4 regions of the Clostridium fungisolvens genome follow, and region 2 is predicted to be linked to each of the others. Evidence: riboswitches for the same ligand, from Rfam matches in the RefSeq annotation. Region 2 holds a riboswitch; each other region holds the start of a gene.
The links. A riboswitch is a leader RNA that binds a small molecule or an ion and turns the genes downstream of it on or off. The one in region 2 is predicted to bind S-adenosylmethionine.

Region 1 (3,823 bases), 1.8 Mb from region 2:
GACGAACCTAAGAAAGTATTTCTTCGTAGATGGACTCTTGGAGAAATAGTAACAAGTGTTGCTGCTTCAGGTCTAGTTATTAAAAGTTTAGAAGAAGAACCTAATTTATCTTCAGAAGTTTTTGATAAGGGAATTCCTAAGACTTTTACTATCGTTGCTGAGAAAAGCTTATAGAAAATAAAAAAGATGAAATGATAGTAGAATGTTTAAATATGGAGGGATCAACTCTATAAGTTAAATATCTGTGCAATCATTTCATCTTATTTTTATGCTAAATTTCCTTATTTCTTAGAAAGTCTTCTTTAATAGCTTTTAAGTTTTCTTCATTCGTAAATAAGGAAAGTGCTGTTATGGCTAAAGTTTTGGCACCTACTATAAGACCGTAATCACCTTCTTCGGATACAGCAGCTTCTCTGAAATCTACGGTATGGCCAACTAAAGTTTCAGGTCCTATTTTCACATGGGGATGTATAGTTGGTACAACATGGCTTATGTTTCCAACATCTGTGGAGCCAAAACCTTTGTTTTGCTCAGTTGATACTTGTAATCCAAGTAGAGCAGCTTTATTTATAAATAACTCATCGAAAGTTTTATTGATGAGGATATTGTCGACTTTATTTTGAAAAGCAACTATATTGACTTTAGCACCCGTAGCTAAAGCAGCTCCTTGTGCTATATTCTTTATTTTTTCAGTCACTTCATCGCAAGTTTTTCTTGTGGCGGCACGTATAAAGAATCTAGCTTTAGCATATTCAGGAATTATATTAGGAGCATCTCCTCCATGAGTTATTATTCCGTGAATTCGTACATCTGGTGTAACATGTTGTCTTAATGCATTTATTCCATTAAAAAGTGCTATTACAGCATCTAGAGCATTTATGCCTTCATGTGGAGAAGCTGCTGCGTGAGCGGGCTTCCCTATAAACTCGAAATCTAGTGGATCAACAGCAAGAGAAGGGCTGGTTGGGTGATTTTTATTGCCTGGATGGATTATTAAACTAGCATCTACATCTGCTAGTAAACCGTGATTTACAAAACTACCTTTAGCGCTTCCGTTTTCTCCGCCTTCTTCGGCAGGGGTTCCTAAAACTCTTATCTCTCCCCCAAGTTCATCCAAAACTTTTGATAATGCTATTGCAGAGGCTGTACTTAGAGTACCAATTATATTATGCCCACAAGCGTGACCTAACCCAGGAAGTGCATCATATTCAGCTAAAAAAGCAATAATTGGGCCTTTTTTAGGAGATTTTTTTCTAGCGATGAAAGCGGTTTTATGGTCTGCAACACCAGTCTCGATCTCAAAACCTTCTTTAGCCAAAGTATCAGAGAGTAAGGCAGAGGCAAAAAATTCTTTGTTTCCAACCTCAGGTTTATGGTGGATACTATGGCTTATGTCTATATACTTGTTTTTACTTTTTTCTATTTCATCTATAACTTTTAATTCTAATAAATTTAATTTATTGCTCAATTTAATTTCCCCCTTTTTATAAAATATTGCCCCATAAACTCTAATTATAGAGTTTCATAACTTAGTAGTTGAAGTTAAAAATCTTTAGTACCATTTTTATATTTATAAGTTTTACTTTTAAACTTGGCATACATCAATCCATAATGCTTTAGTAAGTTTCTCTATATCGCTAGGAGTTATCTTTAGTGCTACATTGTGTGCACCGGCTGCTGGATACACATGTTCGAAGTCTTTTATAGAAATATCTAAGTATATATCTAGTTTGTTTTTTAGACCAAAAGGACAAACCCCGCCAACTGGATGGCCTGTTACTTCAAGAACTTCATCATGATTCAACATTTTGGCCTTAAGATTAAAATGGTGCTTATACTTTTTATTATCTATTTTTGCGTCTCCTCGAGTTACAACGAGAATATCCCTGTCTTTAAGTTTAAAGGCTAGGGTTTTTGCAATATACTGAGAATCAATACCTAAAGTTTTTGCAGCAAGTTCCACAGTAGCCCCACTGGATTCCAGTTCGAAAACCGGATCTTCCAAACCATTTGTTAAAAAATAATTTCGTACACTTTCAATACTCATTTTTACACCTCGGCTTATTTAGTTAAACAGCAAGTGTTTATAGTTTATATGAATCTATAAAAACAAAAAAATCTTCATCCATCAATGGAAGAAGATTTAAAATGCATGCCTATAAAGGCCTATATTTTAACTAATATCTTCCCCATCTTTCAGAAATAAAACTCCTGTTGGATTTAGCACCGTGCATGCAAATGAAACATGTTGGTTGCTGAGACATCTTAGGGCCATTCCCTCCGTCTCTCTTGATAAGGTATTTACTGTTTAATCAATATTGATTTGTATATTTTGTTTAAATTCAACTTTATCATGAATGACAAGTTTAATTTAAATAGAATTATAAACGCAAAAATTTTCCATGTCAAGATAAAATACTAAACTTATTGAATTACTAAGAAAATATTATTTTTATGAATTAATCATTTTTTTTAGAATATGCATATTAAAGATAAGCAAGAAATTATAATATACAAATTTGGATAGTTTAAAGTAAAGTCTAATTTGATTAATGGCTAGATTAGAGTAGTGAATGTAGAAATGTATAAGTCTAAATTAGGTTTAAATATGATTGAAATAAAATTTTTATGAAAGATTTTTGAAATATAAATAAATATATAATATATATTTATTTAAAGTTTTAGGATAAAAAAATTACGTAATTTCTTTATAAAAATTCCTAAAATTTGGTATTGACAGTTAAAAAAAACATAACTATAATTGGTTTCAAGCCGAAGTTATAAAAAATTAATATGAACCTTATCTAGAGAAACTGAGGGACTGGCCCGATGAAGTTTCAGCAACCGGCGTGTGTTCATTTGCTCGCAAGGTGCTAATTCCTGCAGACTTATGTGTCTGAAAGATAAGGAAAGATTATACTTGTGAGTTACCCATATGTGGGTTATTTACCAGGTCCTCTTTCCTTATTGGAAGGAGGATTTTTTTATCTACTTTTTAGTAAAGGGGGAAATAAAATGATTTTGTTAAAGAATGTATCAAAGACTTATCACTCCAAAGATGGCAAAGTAGAAGCTGTAAAGAATGTAAACCTGTATGTTGAACCTGGCAAGATTGTTGGAATCATTGGTTATAGCGGAGCAGGAAAGAGTACTTTGATTAGATGTATAAATTTACTTGAAAAGCCTACTAGTGGTGAAGTTATTGTTAATGATAAGGAGTTAACGAAACTATCACCAAAAGAGCTTAGGAAAAGTAGAGAAAAGATAGGTATGATATTTCAACACTTCAACCTTATGAGAAGTAGAGATGTTTTTGAAAATGTGGCATATCCGTTGAAAGGGAAGGGGCTAAGTAGAGAGCGGATAAAAGAAAAGGTTGAAAGCTTACTAAATTTAGTTGGTTTGAGTGATAAGGTAAAAGCATATCCGTCCCAGTTAAGTGGAGGTCAAAAACAAAGAGTGGCAATAGCGAGAGCACTTGCAAATGATCCACAGGTACTTTTATGTGATGAAGCTACTTCAGCTCTTGATCCTGAAACAACACACTCGATACTGTCACTGCTAAAAGAAATAAATGAAAAATTAGCACTTACTATAGTCTTAATAACTCATCAGATGGAAGTAGTTAAGGAAATATGTCATGAGGTAGCAGTAATGGATAAAGGAGAAGTTGTTGAAGCGGGAAGCTTAGTGCAGATATTCTCTGAACCAAAGGCAAATATGACGAAAAATTTTATCTCAACAATTTTTAAATATGATAAAATCTACGAACTTTTAAATAGCAACTCTTTTATTGGAGAGCTTACAGAGGAAGAAATCATAG
Region 2 (3,823 bases):
AACTGCCGCCAGTTGCACTTATCTTTTCTTCTTCGCCCTTGCCTACCTCTGGTATAGCTATTGGAGGATGCGGCAATAAATAGAAACCTCTTAAACTCAAAACAATCACCTCTTTATTATAGTTATATCCGTAATCTGAAAATTAGTTTTACCAACTTATAATAATAAATACTACAGTAAACTATATAGTAAAAAATCAGCTGCTTATATATTATTCCATATGCAAGCAGCTGATATATATCCTCTTAAAGAATGGCTTTTTCAAAGCTTTCAATTATATCTTCGTATTCTTCTAGACCAACAGATACCCTAATTAAGGTATCACTTACACCAAGTGCTTCTCTCTCTTCTCTAGGTATAGCTGCATGTGACATTTTCGCTGGATAAGAAACGATAGTTTCAACACCACCTAGAGAAACAGCGAAAGCAGCATTCTCAATGTTGTTAAGAAAATATTTTGTTTGCTCTAAAGTTTTAAACTTAAAAGAAAGCACTGCTCCAGCACCAGAAGCTTGAGAAAAATGAATATCTTTTCCTATATGACCTTCTAATCCTGGATAATAAACTTTTTCTACCTGTTCCTTCTGTTGAAGCCATGTTGAAAGCTTCAATGCAGTTGCCTGATGAGCATCTAATCTTATTTTTAAAGTCTTAATCCCCCTGAGAAGCAGCCAACAATCTTGTGGTCCAAGTATAGCTCCAAAAGAATTTTGTATAGTGTATATTCTATCTGCTAATTCTTTAGTTTTAGCAACAGCAAGTCCACCTACCACATCACTATGTCCACCTATAAATTTAGTAGCACTATGAACTACAATATCAGCACCTAAATCAAGTGGTCTTTGAAGATATGGTGACATGAAAGTATTGTCTACTATTACAATTATATCTTTCTCCTTAGCAATAGAAATAGCACCTTTTAAATCTGTTATCTTAAGCATAGGATTTGAAGGTGTTTCTAAGAAAATAGCTTTTGTATTTTCCTTAATTGCACTTCTTATATTTTCTAGTTTAGATGCATCTACAAAAGTAAACTCAATATTAAATCTGCTAAGTACTTTAGTAGTAATCCTATATGTGCCTCCATAAACATCTTCACAGATTACAATATGGTCTCCAGATGAAAATATTGATAAAACAGATGATGTCGCTGCCATACCTGAAGAAAAGGCAAAACCTCTGTGTCCATTTTCAAGTTGAGCTATTGTATCCTCTAATGCTTCTCTTGTGGGATTTCCACTTCTAGAATAATCATACTTTCCAAAGTTATCTATGTCTCTTTGATGAAAAGTAGAAGCCTGGTAAATTGGTATACTAAGTGCACCTGTTTCTTCGTCTATCTCATTTCCATTATGAATTAATTTTGTACCAAATCTCATATTAACACCCCAACGCGCTTTCTAAATCTTCAATTAAATCACTTATATTTTCAATGCCTATTGATAGCCTTAATAAATCTTCTGTTACTCCAAGCCTCTTCTTAATTTCAGCTGGAATTTCTGCGTGTGTTTGAGTTTGTGGATAGGTAATTAAAGTCTCAACACCACCTAAACTCTCTGCAAAGTTTATGACTTTAACATTTTTTAAGATTTTAGCTACATCTTCCTGATTTTTCACTTTAAATGATATCATGGAACCAAAGCCAGTTGCCTGCTTTTTAGAAATTTCATATCCTTTATGTTCAGGTAATCCTACATAAAACACTTCTTTTATCTTAGGATGTTTTTTCAAGAATTCAGCAACTTTTATTGCATTCTCTTGACTTTTTTCCATTCTTATATGTAATGTTTTTATTCCTCTAAGTATTAACCAAGAATCAAAAGGCGCTAATGTTGCACCTGTAGACTTTTCATAAAATCTTATTCTTTCATTTATCCACTCCTCATTAGTTACCACAAAACCAGCAAGGGTATCATTATGTCCACCAAGAAACTTAGTTCCACTATGAACAACTATATGAGCTCCTAAATTAAGAGGTTTTTGAAAATATGGAGTTAAAAATGTATTATCTACTATTACAATTAGATTTTTCTCTTTTGAAAGCTTTACCACTCCATTTATATCTACAACTTTCATCATTGGATTAGAAGGGGTTTCAATAAAAATAGCCTTAGTGTTTTCTTTAATATTATTTATTACATCATTCAAATCAGCGGTATCTATAAAATCATGCTCTATTCCATAAGGTCCATAAATATCTCTAAATAATCTAAAAGTACCTCCATATAAATCATCAGAAACCAAAATATGATCACCTGGCTTAAAAAGACTTAATACAGCAGTTACTGCTGCCACCCCTGTAGAAAAACCAGCACCAAATTTAGCTCCTTCAAGTTTTGCTACAGTGTTTTCTACCTCTTCTCTAGTAGGATTTTGCAACCTAGAATAATCATATCCGGTACTTTCATTCAAGCCCCCATGCTTGAATGTAGCAGTTTGATAGATTGGAAAGCTTATTGCTCCTGTTAATGGATCAAATCCCTTACTTCCATGTACTGCTGTAGTCTCAAACTTTAGTAATTTTTCTGCACACATATCAAATGCCCCCTTAATATTTTGCTTATAAAAGTCTATAACTGAATTTTCACCTGTGATTTCTTTTCTCAGTATATACAAAAAACTAGTAACCGAATAAGTTTTGTTTTTACTGAATTTCCAAAAAACTATGGTAAAGACTTGAGATTATTAGGTTTTGATAACACTAAAATTTTGTTTTTCTGAATACAGCAAAAAATGCCAGAGAATAAACTCTGGCATGTATTTACAACAGAAATCTATTCTCATCTTCCAGTTATATAAAACTGCAGGAATTAGCACCATTACACAAATTAAATGAAATTCATGCTGGTTGCCGGGTTTCACAGGGCCAGTCCCTCCACCTCTCGAGATAAGTTAAAACTATTATTCAATTAATACATATTATATTCTTGGCATTAGTTTTCTGTCAACCTATTTTATAAAATTTTGCCAATTCAATAATTACTTTTCCATATTAATGGTTGCTTAAAAATTTTATATTTTTCTATATGATAAAAAATATTATGGATTTATCTTACGATAAATCCATAATATTAAACTAATATTCTATAAGTTATATATCTTAATTGCCCTCTTTACTTATCTACGTAACTTTCTAATTTTATCTAAAAGATGTCTTTAGAGCGTCCTTCAAAACCTTAGGATTTTTCTTATATGGTGTTACTGGACAAATTTTCTTATCTTTCACACCGAATAAAGAATATATTGCAATTCTAGCCGCACGAACAGAATATTCTTCAGTAAATACCATATCTTCAGGTATTTCAACAAATTGACTTATCATTGCAAAATTCGTTGACCCCTTTGGAACAACTTCTGGTCTATCAGTCTTCTTTCTTGGTTGGAACTGAGAATCAATATATGGCATCATACATGGAATTACATTTACCACCGTATCCATTATTTCTTCTGACTTATCCTCCATATGAAGATGATGCAATAACTCTATTAATATTTCTTCTCCAGTACATTCTCTCATAGGTTTCTTTACATAATCACCTATTCTATCAGTATATAATCCATACCCCCAGAAAATAGTTGTATCAAGTGGTTGATTTTTAAAATGTGGTTGAGCTGCAACCACTATACTCATCAACCAATTCGAATCTTTAAAAGTCATTAGTGCTCCACTACCAGGAGCATTTGATGAAAATCTTTCAATAAGCTTAAGTAACTTATTACCTTTACAAGTTACAGTAAAACTCTCCCAGTTTGTTTCCTCATGATGACCAAAGAATGGCTCTGGATTTCCAAGCCCCCACTTTTTCTTAGCAACTTTAGCCCA
Region 3 (3,823 bases), 1.4 Mb from region 2:
TCCATTAACTTTACTTATAATAACTATAATGACTGTTGGTAATTTAAGAGGCGTTAGGGAATCAGCTAAGTTATTCAGCGTACCTACATACTTCTTTCTGTTCATTAGTTTATTAATGATAGCAGTTGGTGTAATTAAATATCTTATATACGGATATGTTCCAGTTGAGACAGCTCAAGTAGCACAAATGCAAAATACAATTGGAGACATGACATTGTTCTTATTCTTGAGAGCTTTCGCAGCAGGTTGTACAGCTCTTACAGGTATAGAAGCGGTTAGTGATGGAGTTGCTAACTTCAAAGCACCTGCAACTAAGAATGCAAAAAGAGTATTAAGTCTGTTGTTTTTAATAGTTGTCATAATATTTGGTGGAGTATCTTACCTATCAACAATTTATCATACAACGGCTGGTGGAGATAAAACAGTTATATCTCAAATTGCTGGTCAAGTTTTTGGGCAAAATAGTTTATTATTTTTCGTAATGCAATTTGCTACTACTTTGATCCTTATAATGGCTGCGAATACAGCTTTTTCAGATTTTCCATTATTGCTTTCTTTTATAGCTAAGGACGGATTTGCACCAAGACAGTTTGCTAAAAGAGGAGATAGATTAAGCTTCTCAAATGGTATAATATTACTTGCAGTTGCAGCAGCTATATTGGTAATTGTATTTAAGGGTGAAAACCACTTAATGTTACCTCTATATGCTATTGGTGTATTTATATCCTTTACTTTATCTCAAAGTGGTATGGTAATGAGATGGGTTAGAACAAAAGCACCAGGTTGGAAGCATAAAGCTTTTATAAATGGTTTAGGAGCAACAATAACATTTATAACTTTAATCGTAATATCTATAGTTAAGTTTAAGCATGGAGCATGGGTAGTTATAATCCTTATCCCATCATTAATGCTTCTTATGAAGAGAATAAGAAGACATTACGCTAAAGTTGCTAGACAATTAAGCTTAGATAATAACTACTTCCCAGTATTTAATAGTAATGCTGCTAAAAGATTTATAGTTCCAGTAGGAGCTTTAAATGAAGCTGTTGTAAAAACAATAAACTATGCAAAATGTTTATCTGATGATATAACTGCTTTCCATGCATCTACGGATGAAGAGGAAACAGCAAAGCTTAAAGAAAAATGGGATAAATATGAAATGGGAATTCCTCTTATTATAAGAGACGTTGATTATAGAGAAGTTGTTAATCCATTAGTAGATTTTATAGAGAATAGTGATTTTAGACCAAGTAAAAAGGATATGGTTACTGTTGTAATACCTCAGTTCAATGCAGAGAAATGGTGGGGAAATGCACTGCATAACCAAACTGCAATGTTCTTAAGAAGTACCTTACTTAAGAGAAGAAACATAGCTGTTATATCTGTTCCATTTATTATAGAAAATGATTATGATACTGAAAACATGGAAAAAGTATTAGAAGAGTATACTGATAAAGAGTGTTTTAAGTGTAAAGAAACAAAAGAAACTCATGAAAAAGAGTGCAAAATCGAAAAGACTGAGCAAATTGATAAGAATAGTAAAGAAAGCAATTAATAGAAAAAAAGAGAAAAGTGATAAAAAATAGAGATAATAGGAGAAAATTAGAGTTATAGCCTATCGGTTTTCTCCTATTATCCTAATTGGATATTTGAACCTATAGACTTTTCTTGTATAATTATAGCAAACATAATTGAATATTTAGGTCTTTTATCAAGAACGGTGGAGGGACTGGCCCTTTGAAGCCTAGCAACAGCTAGCAGTCATTAGCTAGAATTGTGCTAAATCCTGCAGGATTATATTCCTGAGAGATAATAGATATATGCTAAACACATTGAAATTGTATATTTGCAATGTTTTTTAAGCTATTTCTCTATCTCTATAGAAAAATAGCTTTTATTTTTTATTAAGTATTTTTCTATAGAGATAGTTTTAAAGATGTACTAGTTCGTTTGGAAACTGCGAAGTTTTAATACGAAGTGGTACATCTATAACGGATTATTTTCTGATAAAAGACTGCCTATGATTTTTTTAAAGTCATATTAGGTGGTCTTTTTTTCTATATATAAACTACTTCATATTAGAATTTATCCAAATAAAGATTCGTAGAACCATCGAAATCTTTATTTGGAGTTTGAGGACTGAAGTAGTTTATCAGTTCAGCGGAATAGATAATCTAGTTCTATCCAATAAACCTAAGTAACATTTGTGTTAACTATTAATGGTAATGGGATTATCAAATTTAGATTTCATTTGGAACTAGTTTATCGATATATAGATTTTAATTTGGGGAGGTAAGTCAGGTATGACTATATACTGTAAAGCAAAATTAGTGGGAGCAGATTTAATAAAATATAATAAAAATATTGTAATAGACAGAGTTGAAAAGAACTTACCTAAAATAGGGATTCTAAATTTAATGCCAAATAAGTACGAGACAGAAAGGCAGCTTTTAGAATTGCTATCTAGAACTTCTTTAAGTATGGAAGTTAAGTTTATAAGGCTTGTAACGCATGAATGCAAGTCTGTACCAAAAGAATACTTAATTGAAAATTATGAAGCTTTTAATGATATTAAAAATGAATTGGATTGTTTAATTATAACAGGAGCACCAGTAGAAAAATTAGATTTTGAAGAAGTATCTTATATAGATGAATTAAATGAAATACTTAATTTTGCTAAGGAGAGTAATAAAAAATCCATATTTATATGTTGGGGGGCTCAAGCGGCATTAAATCATTATCATGGAATTCGTAAAGAACTTTGTGATGAGAAAATTTTTGGAATATTTGACCATAATAAGTTGGAAAGTCACTGGGTTCTAGAAGGTGTAAGTAATAATCTTTTTGCTCCTCATTCTAGACATACAAAACTAGTAAGTGAAGATGTAGAAGCTTGTAAGGCTTTAAAGGTTATAGCAAAATCAGATGAAGCAGGAGAATATGTAATAGTTGATGACAATTCTTTGTATATACTAGGTCATTGTGAATATCATAAGGAAACTTTAAAAAATGAGTATTTTAGAGATTTGAACAAGGGATTACCGATAAATATACCAAAAAATTATTTTGTAGAGAATGATCCTTGTAATGACATAATTGAAAGCTGGAAAGAAGATGGAATAAGGTTATATGATAACTGGCTTAAAAATTTTATAGTAGGACTTTAATGAAAAGGGAGGCTTATATGAAAAAGATAGCAGTATTAGGTTACGGTGTGGTTGGAACAGGACTTATAGAATTAATAGAAAAGAACAAAAGTAAAGATGAAGAAGCTGAAATTCATGTTGAAACAATACTAGTAAAACATAAAGAAAAGCATCTTAAGAAAAAACTAAGTGATAAAATAACAGATAGTTTTGAGGAAGTTTTTTCTAAGGATTGGGATATACTTGTAGAGGTGATCGGTGGAATTAACCCTGCGTACCAATACGTAAAGAAAGCTTTAAGCCTTGGAAAGCATGTGGTTACTGCTAATAAGGATTTGATTGCAGAATATGGTGATGAGCTTTTTCAATTAGCTAAGGATAATAGAGTTTCATTAAAGTTTGAAGCTTCAGTTGCAGGTGGAATACCAATTATAAAACCTCTTACTGAATCCTTAAGCGGTAATGAAATAAGAAGCGTAAAAGGCATAATAAATGGGACTACTAATTTCATACTTTCGAAGATGTATGAAGAAGGGGTGGAGTATGAAGAGGCTCTGAGAGAAGCACAGGTGCTAGGTTTTGCTGAAGCAAATCCAGATTCAGATGTATTGGGGTACGATGCAGCTAGAAAGCTTGCTATCTTATCAACTTTAGCATTTAAAAAGAGAGTTTTTTGG
Region 4 (3,823 bases), 1.7 Mb from region 2:
ATTCTTTATCTTTTCATGTTTTTCTAAGTATTCAGCAAGCTTTAATGCATTCTCTGAATGCTTCTTTAATCTAAGTTCTAAAGTTCTTAAACTTCTTATTAAAAGCCAAGCATCAAAAGGACTCATCATAGGACCATATAAAGCACCTGTATTTCTTATGCTGTTTACATTCTCTTTGTCTGCAACTACAATGCCTCCAGTAACATCGCTATGTCCACATATATACTTTGTAGCACTATATACAACAATGTCTGCCCCAAGCTTTAACGGCTGGCATATTACTCCCGTAGCAAAAGTATTGTCAACAATAAGCTTTGCACCATGTTTATGCGACAATTCTGATATAGTTTTTATATCAATAACTTCCATCAATGGGTTTGATATAGTTTCCACATATACCACCTTAGTATTTTGTTTAAAATATTGTTCAATACTTTCATTTACCACATCTACAAATGTTACTTCAACATTAAATTTTGCAAGTTCTTGCTTTAAAAAGGTGTAGCTTCCACCATATAAGACACTTGCTGCTATTATATGATCTCCAGCCTTTACATTAGCAACTATCGACATTGCTATGGCTCCCATTCCAGATGAAAATACCTGCGCATCTTCTGCTTCGTCTATTCCTGCTATTATCTCTTCTAAAGCATCATGTCCTGGATTACCATTTCTTGAGTAAACATACCCTTCTTCTTCGTTATCATAAACTTTATCAAGAGTTTCTACATCATCAAACACAAATACTGAAGTCATTGATATTGGAATAGTCTTGGATCTTGAAACTGATTTAGGACTTTTTTCTCCTAAGTGAGTGAGTCTTGTACTAAAATTGCCTTTCATTTATAAATCCCCCAATCTTAATCTTTATATTTTTCTGAGTTCGTTGAAATTAAAATAACCAAACTTTATTCAGATTTAACTTCCTTTGAACCATGATTTCTAGCATGAATCCATCCTGCATATTCTTCAATTCCTTCACAAGTTGCTAGTGCCTGTTTTTCATTCAAATACTTTTTAGCATTGTTTCCATATATTTTCCTGTCCTCACCTATAGGACATACTTTTATACATACACCGCAGGGATACGCATAGGCATCCTTAAGCTTTGAATGGTATTCCGCACATTTTTTCTTGTCCATATTTGCTATAAGTGTTTCTGTAGTAGTATAAACACTAGCTGGACAGCATCTCTTACACATTTCACATTTAATACAAAGATCCTTATTTAAAAGTTCATCCGGCTCTATTACAGCATCAGTTAAAACAGATACCAATCTAACTCTAGGTCCAAATTCTTTAGTTAATAAAGTATGGTTATAACCTATAGTTCCAAGTCCTGCATACTTTCCTGCCAATACATGTGAAAAGGCAGCCGCTGGTTTCTTCACCAATATAGATATGTCTCCATACCCATCTCTTGGAAAATAAAAGGCTCTATGCCCTAATGTATTTAAATAATTCGCTAGCTTATAGGCTGTTTCATCTAATAATCTATTAGTTGTATTATATAATTCCGAGTAAACTATAGAAGGTGTAGTTTCAAGCATTGGCAAAAATATTTGTATTCCTAAAACAATTATTGACTTCGTTTCAGGCCATATATTTTGCGGAAAATACTCTGGCGATGTTTCTTTAAATTCATCCCATCTATCCACTGAAGCAAAGCCTATAATATTTGCCCCCATTTCCTTAGCTTTATTTATAATATCTTGTTTTAATTTATTACTTCCATTTATATCAGACATAAAAACTCCTCATTCTTTATTTATGACTAATTAACTTTAAAATTTGCATACACTGGTTCTCTAAGGTTAAATCATTGCAAGGATATATATAAATACCATTATTTATTTCAAACAAAATCAGTTCCTTTAGTTATCTGTAATTGACTTTATAAAATTGTAAATCATCGTTAAAAATCTTCCCTCCTTAAAAAAAACTTATCGTAAAGATTAAAAAAAATTATAACTCCTAAAAAACAAAAAAATCTCTTCACTGAAAGAGATTTTTATAACACGTTCCTTATCTTTCAGCATTGCTGCAGGATTTAGCACCATGTATGCAAATGAAACATACTGGTTGCTGGGTTTCAAAGGGCCAGTCCCTCCACCACTCTTAATAAGACTTTATTAAATTATTATTTTATTTATATAATATTTTCTATATTGTGTCAATAAGAAAATAATCTAAATTTATTATGAAAACATATTGACAATACTTATATACAAGATTATTATTGAGTTGTAACTCAATGAGTTTATGCTCATCAAATTAAGGTGGTACTATGACAGAAAATAAAAGACAAATTCAAAAAAGAGAAACTAGAAGCAAGTTAATAGAAATAGCAATGGAGCAGTTTAGCTTAAATGGTATTTTATCAACAAGGACCATAGATATTGCAAAGGCTGCTAAAGTGTCTCACGGCACTGTGTTTTCCCACTTTCCTACTCAAGAAGAGCTACTTATAGCTGTTATCAATGAATTTGGCAATAAGATTGCAACTCGTCTACATGAGTTGGTCAGTGAAGAAAGCACTTTAGAGGATTTATTAAAAGCACATATAACTGCGTTATCAGAGTTTGAAGCTTTTTATACTAGACTGATAATCGAAAGAAGACTTTTACCTGTAGAAGTTCGTAATGTGTATATTAGCATCAACTCAACTATTTCTCATCACATTAGTTTAGCTGCTGAAAGAGAAATATCTCTTGGAAACATACGTCCTCTTTCTATTGATTTACTTTATAACACTTGGGTTGGATTACTACACTACTATTTAACCAATGGTGACCTTTTCTCACCCAATAAGTCTGTACTAAAAAACTATGGAACACAATTATTACATCATTACATTAACTTGATAAAAATATAATTTTAGGAGGTAGTTATTAAATGAAAACTTGTATCGCATGTGGAATGCCTATGGAAACAGTCGAAGATTTCGCTAGTAAAGATGAACGAAAGGATTATTGTAAATATTGTGCACGTCCTGATGGAGCAATGCAATCTTATGAGGAAAAACTTAGTTCATTAACTAACTTCATAATCAAAACTCAGGGATTAGACACTAATGTTGCTAATGAAGTTGCAAAATCAATGATGGCTAAGCTTCCAGCTTGGCAAAAATAAAGTAATAAGGCTTTTGCATTTAATTATGCAAAAGCCTTATTATCTTATACTTTTCCTACTAATTGTTTGCTTTCATTAATATCTTTAGGAATTGCCATTTCTGGAAGCTTTCCGTCTAATGATAGATAGTAATGTCTAATTGGAGTTAGATCGTCATTAAGTTCATATACCAAAGGTGTTCCTGTTGGTATGTTAAGACTTGCTATACCGTCACTAGATATATTATCTAAATATTTAACCAAAGCTCTTAAAGTATTACCATGAGCAGCTATTATAACCTTCTTATCTTCTTTTAAAGCAGGAACAATTTCCTGAAACCAGTCCTGTAACACTCTCTTTTCAGTGTCAGCTAAGTTCTCTGTTAGTGGTAATTGCTCTTCTGACAATCCTTTATATTTTATCTCATGACCAGGATATCTTGGATCATCTTTACTAAGTTCTGGTGGTCTAACATCAACAAATCTTCTCCATTTATGAACCTGCTCTTCTCCATACTTTTCAGCAGTTTCTTGTTTATTTAACCCTTGAAGCGCACCGTAGTGTCTTTCGTTAAGCTTCCAAGAATTATGGATAGGTATCCACATTAGATCCATTTCGTGAAGTATTATCCACAAGGTTCTTACAGCTCTCTTTAATACTGAAGTATATGCAACATCAAAAGTAAATCCGTTCTCCTTAAGTATTTTACCTG

Region 1: it holds a riboswitch for S-adenosylmethionine, as region 2 does, so the genes downstream of both, bsdtw1_RS18995 (YbaK/EbsC family protein) here and bsdtw1_RS10535 (trans-sulfuration enzyme family protein) in region 2, are expected to answer to the same signal.
Region 3: it holds a riboswitch for S-adenosylmethionine, as region 2 does, so the genes downstream of both, bsdtw1_RS04120 (homoserine O-acetyltransferase/O-succinyltransferase family protein) here and bsdtw1_RS10535 (trans-sulfuration enzyme family protein) in region 2, are expected to answer to the same signal.
Region 4: it holds a riboswitch for S-adenosylmethionine, as region 2 does, so the genes downstream of both, bsdtw1_RS18555 (epoxyqueuosine reductase) here and bsdtw1_RS10535 (trans-sulfuration enzyme family protein) in region 2, are expected to answer to the same signal.

What each region holds. Positions count from the first base shown of each region.
Region 1 is NZ_BLZR01000001.1:4,303,330-4,307,152, reverse strand. Features, by position in the region: gene bsdtw1_RS19005 (class I SAM-dependent methyltransferase) at 1-174, shown strand, start outside; gene bsdtw1_RS19000 (M20 family metallopeptidase) at 272-1,468, opposite strand; gene bsdtw1_RS18995 (YbaK/EbsC family protein) at 1,586-2,047, opposite strand; SAM riboswitch class I at 2,187-2,299, opposite strand; SAM riboswitch class I at 2,798-2,910, shown strand; gene bsdtw1_RS18990 (methionine ABC transporter ATP-binding protein) at 3,016-3,823, shown strand, end outside.
Region 2 is NZ_BLZR01000001.1:2,453,926-2,457,748, forward strand. Features, by position in the region: gene amrA (AmmeMemoRadiSam system protein A) at 1-100, opposite strand, end outside; gene bsdtw1_RS10530 (trans-sulfuration enzyme family protein) at 246-1,379, opposite strand; gene bsdtw1_RS10535 (trans-sulfuration enzyme family protein) at 1,381-2,535, opposite strand; SAM riboswitch class I at 2,778-2,894, opposite strand; gene bsdtw1_RS10540 (oleate hydratase) at 3,140-3,823, opposite strand, start outside.
Region 3 is NZ_BLZR01000001.1:1,058,727-1,062,549, forward strand. Features, by position in the region: gene bsdtw1_RS04115 (APC family permease) at 1-1,555, shown strand, start outside; SAM riboswitch class I at 1,706-1,816, shown strand; gene bsdtw1_RS04120 (homoserine O-acetyltransferase/O-succinyltransferase family protein) at 2,304-3,167, shown strand; gene bsdtw1_RS04125 (homoserine dehydrogenase) at 3,185-3,823, shown strand, end outside.
Region 4 is NZ_BLZR01000001.1:4,195,334-4,199,156, forward strand. Features, by position in the region: gene bsdtw1_RS18550 (trans-sulfuration enzyme family protein) at 1-843, opposite strand, end outside; gene bsdtw1_RS18555 (epoxyqueuosine reductase) at 909-1,748, opposite strand; SAM riboswitch class I at 2,023-2,128, opposite strand; gene bsdtw1_RS18560 (TetR/AcrR family transcriptional regulator) at 2,288-2,875, shown strand; gene bsdtw1_RS18565 (zinc ribbon domain-containing protein) at 2,896-3,132, shown strand; gene gpmA (2,3-diphosphoglycerate-dependent phosphoglycerate mutase) at 3,177-3,823, opposite strand, start outside.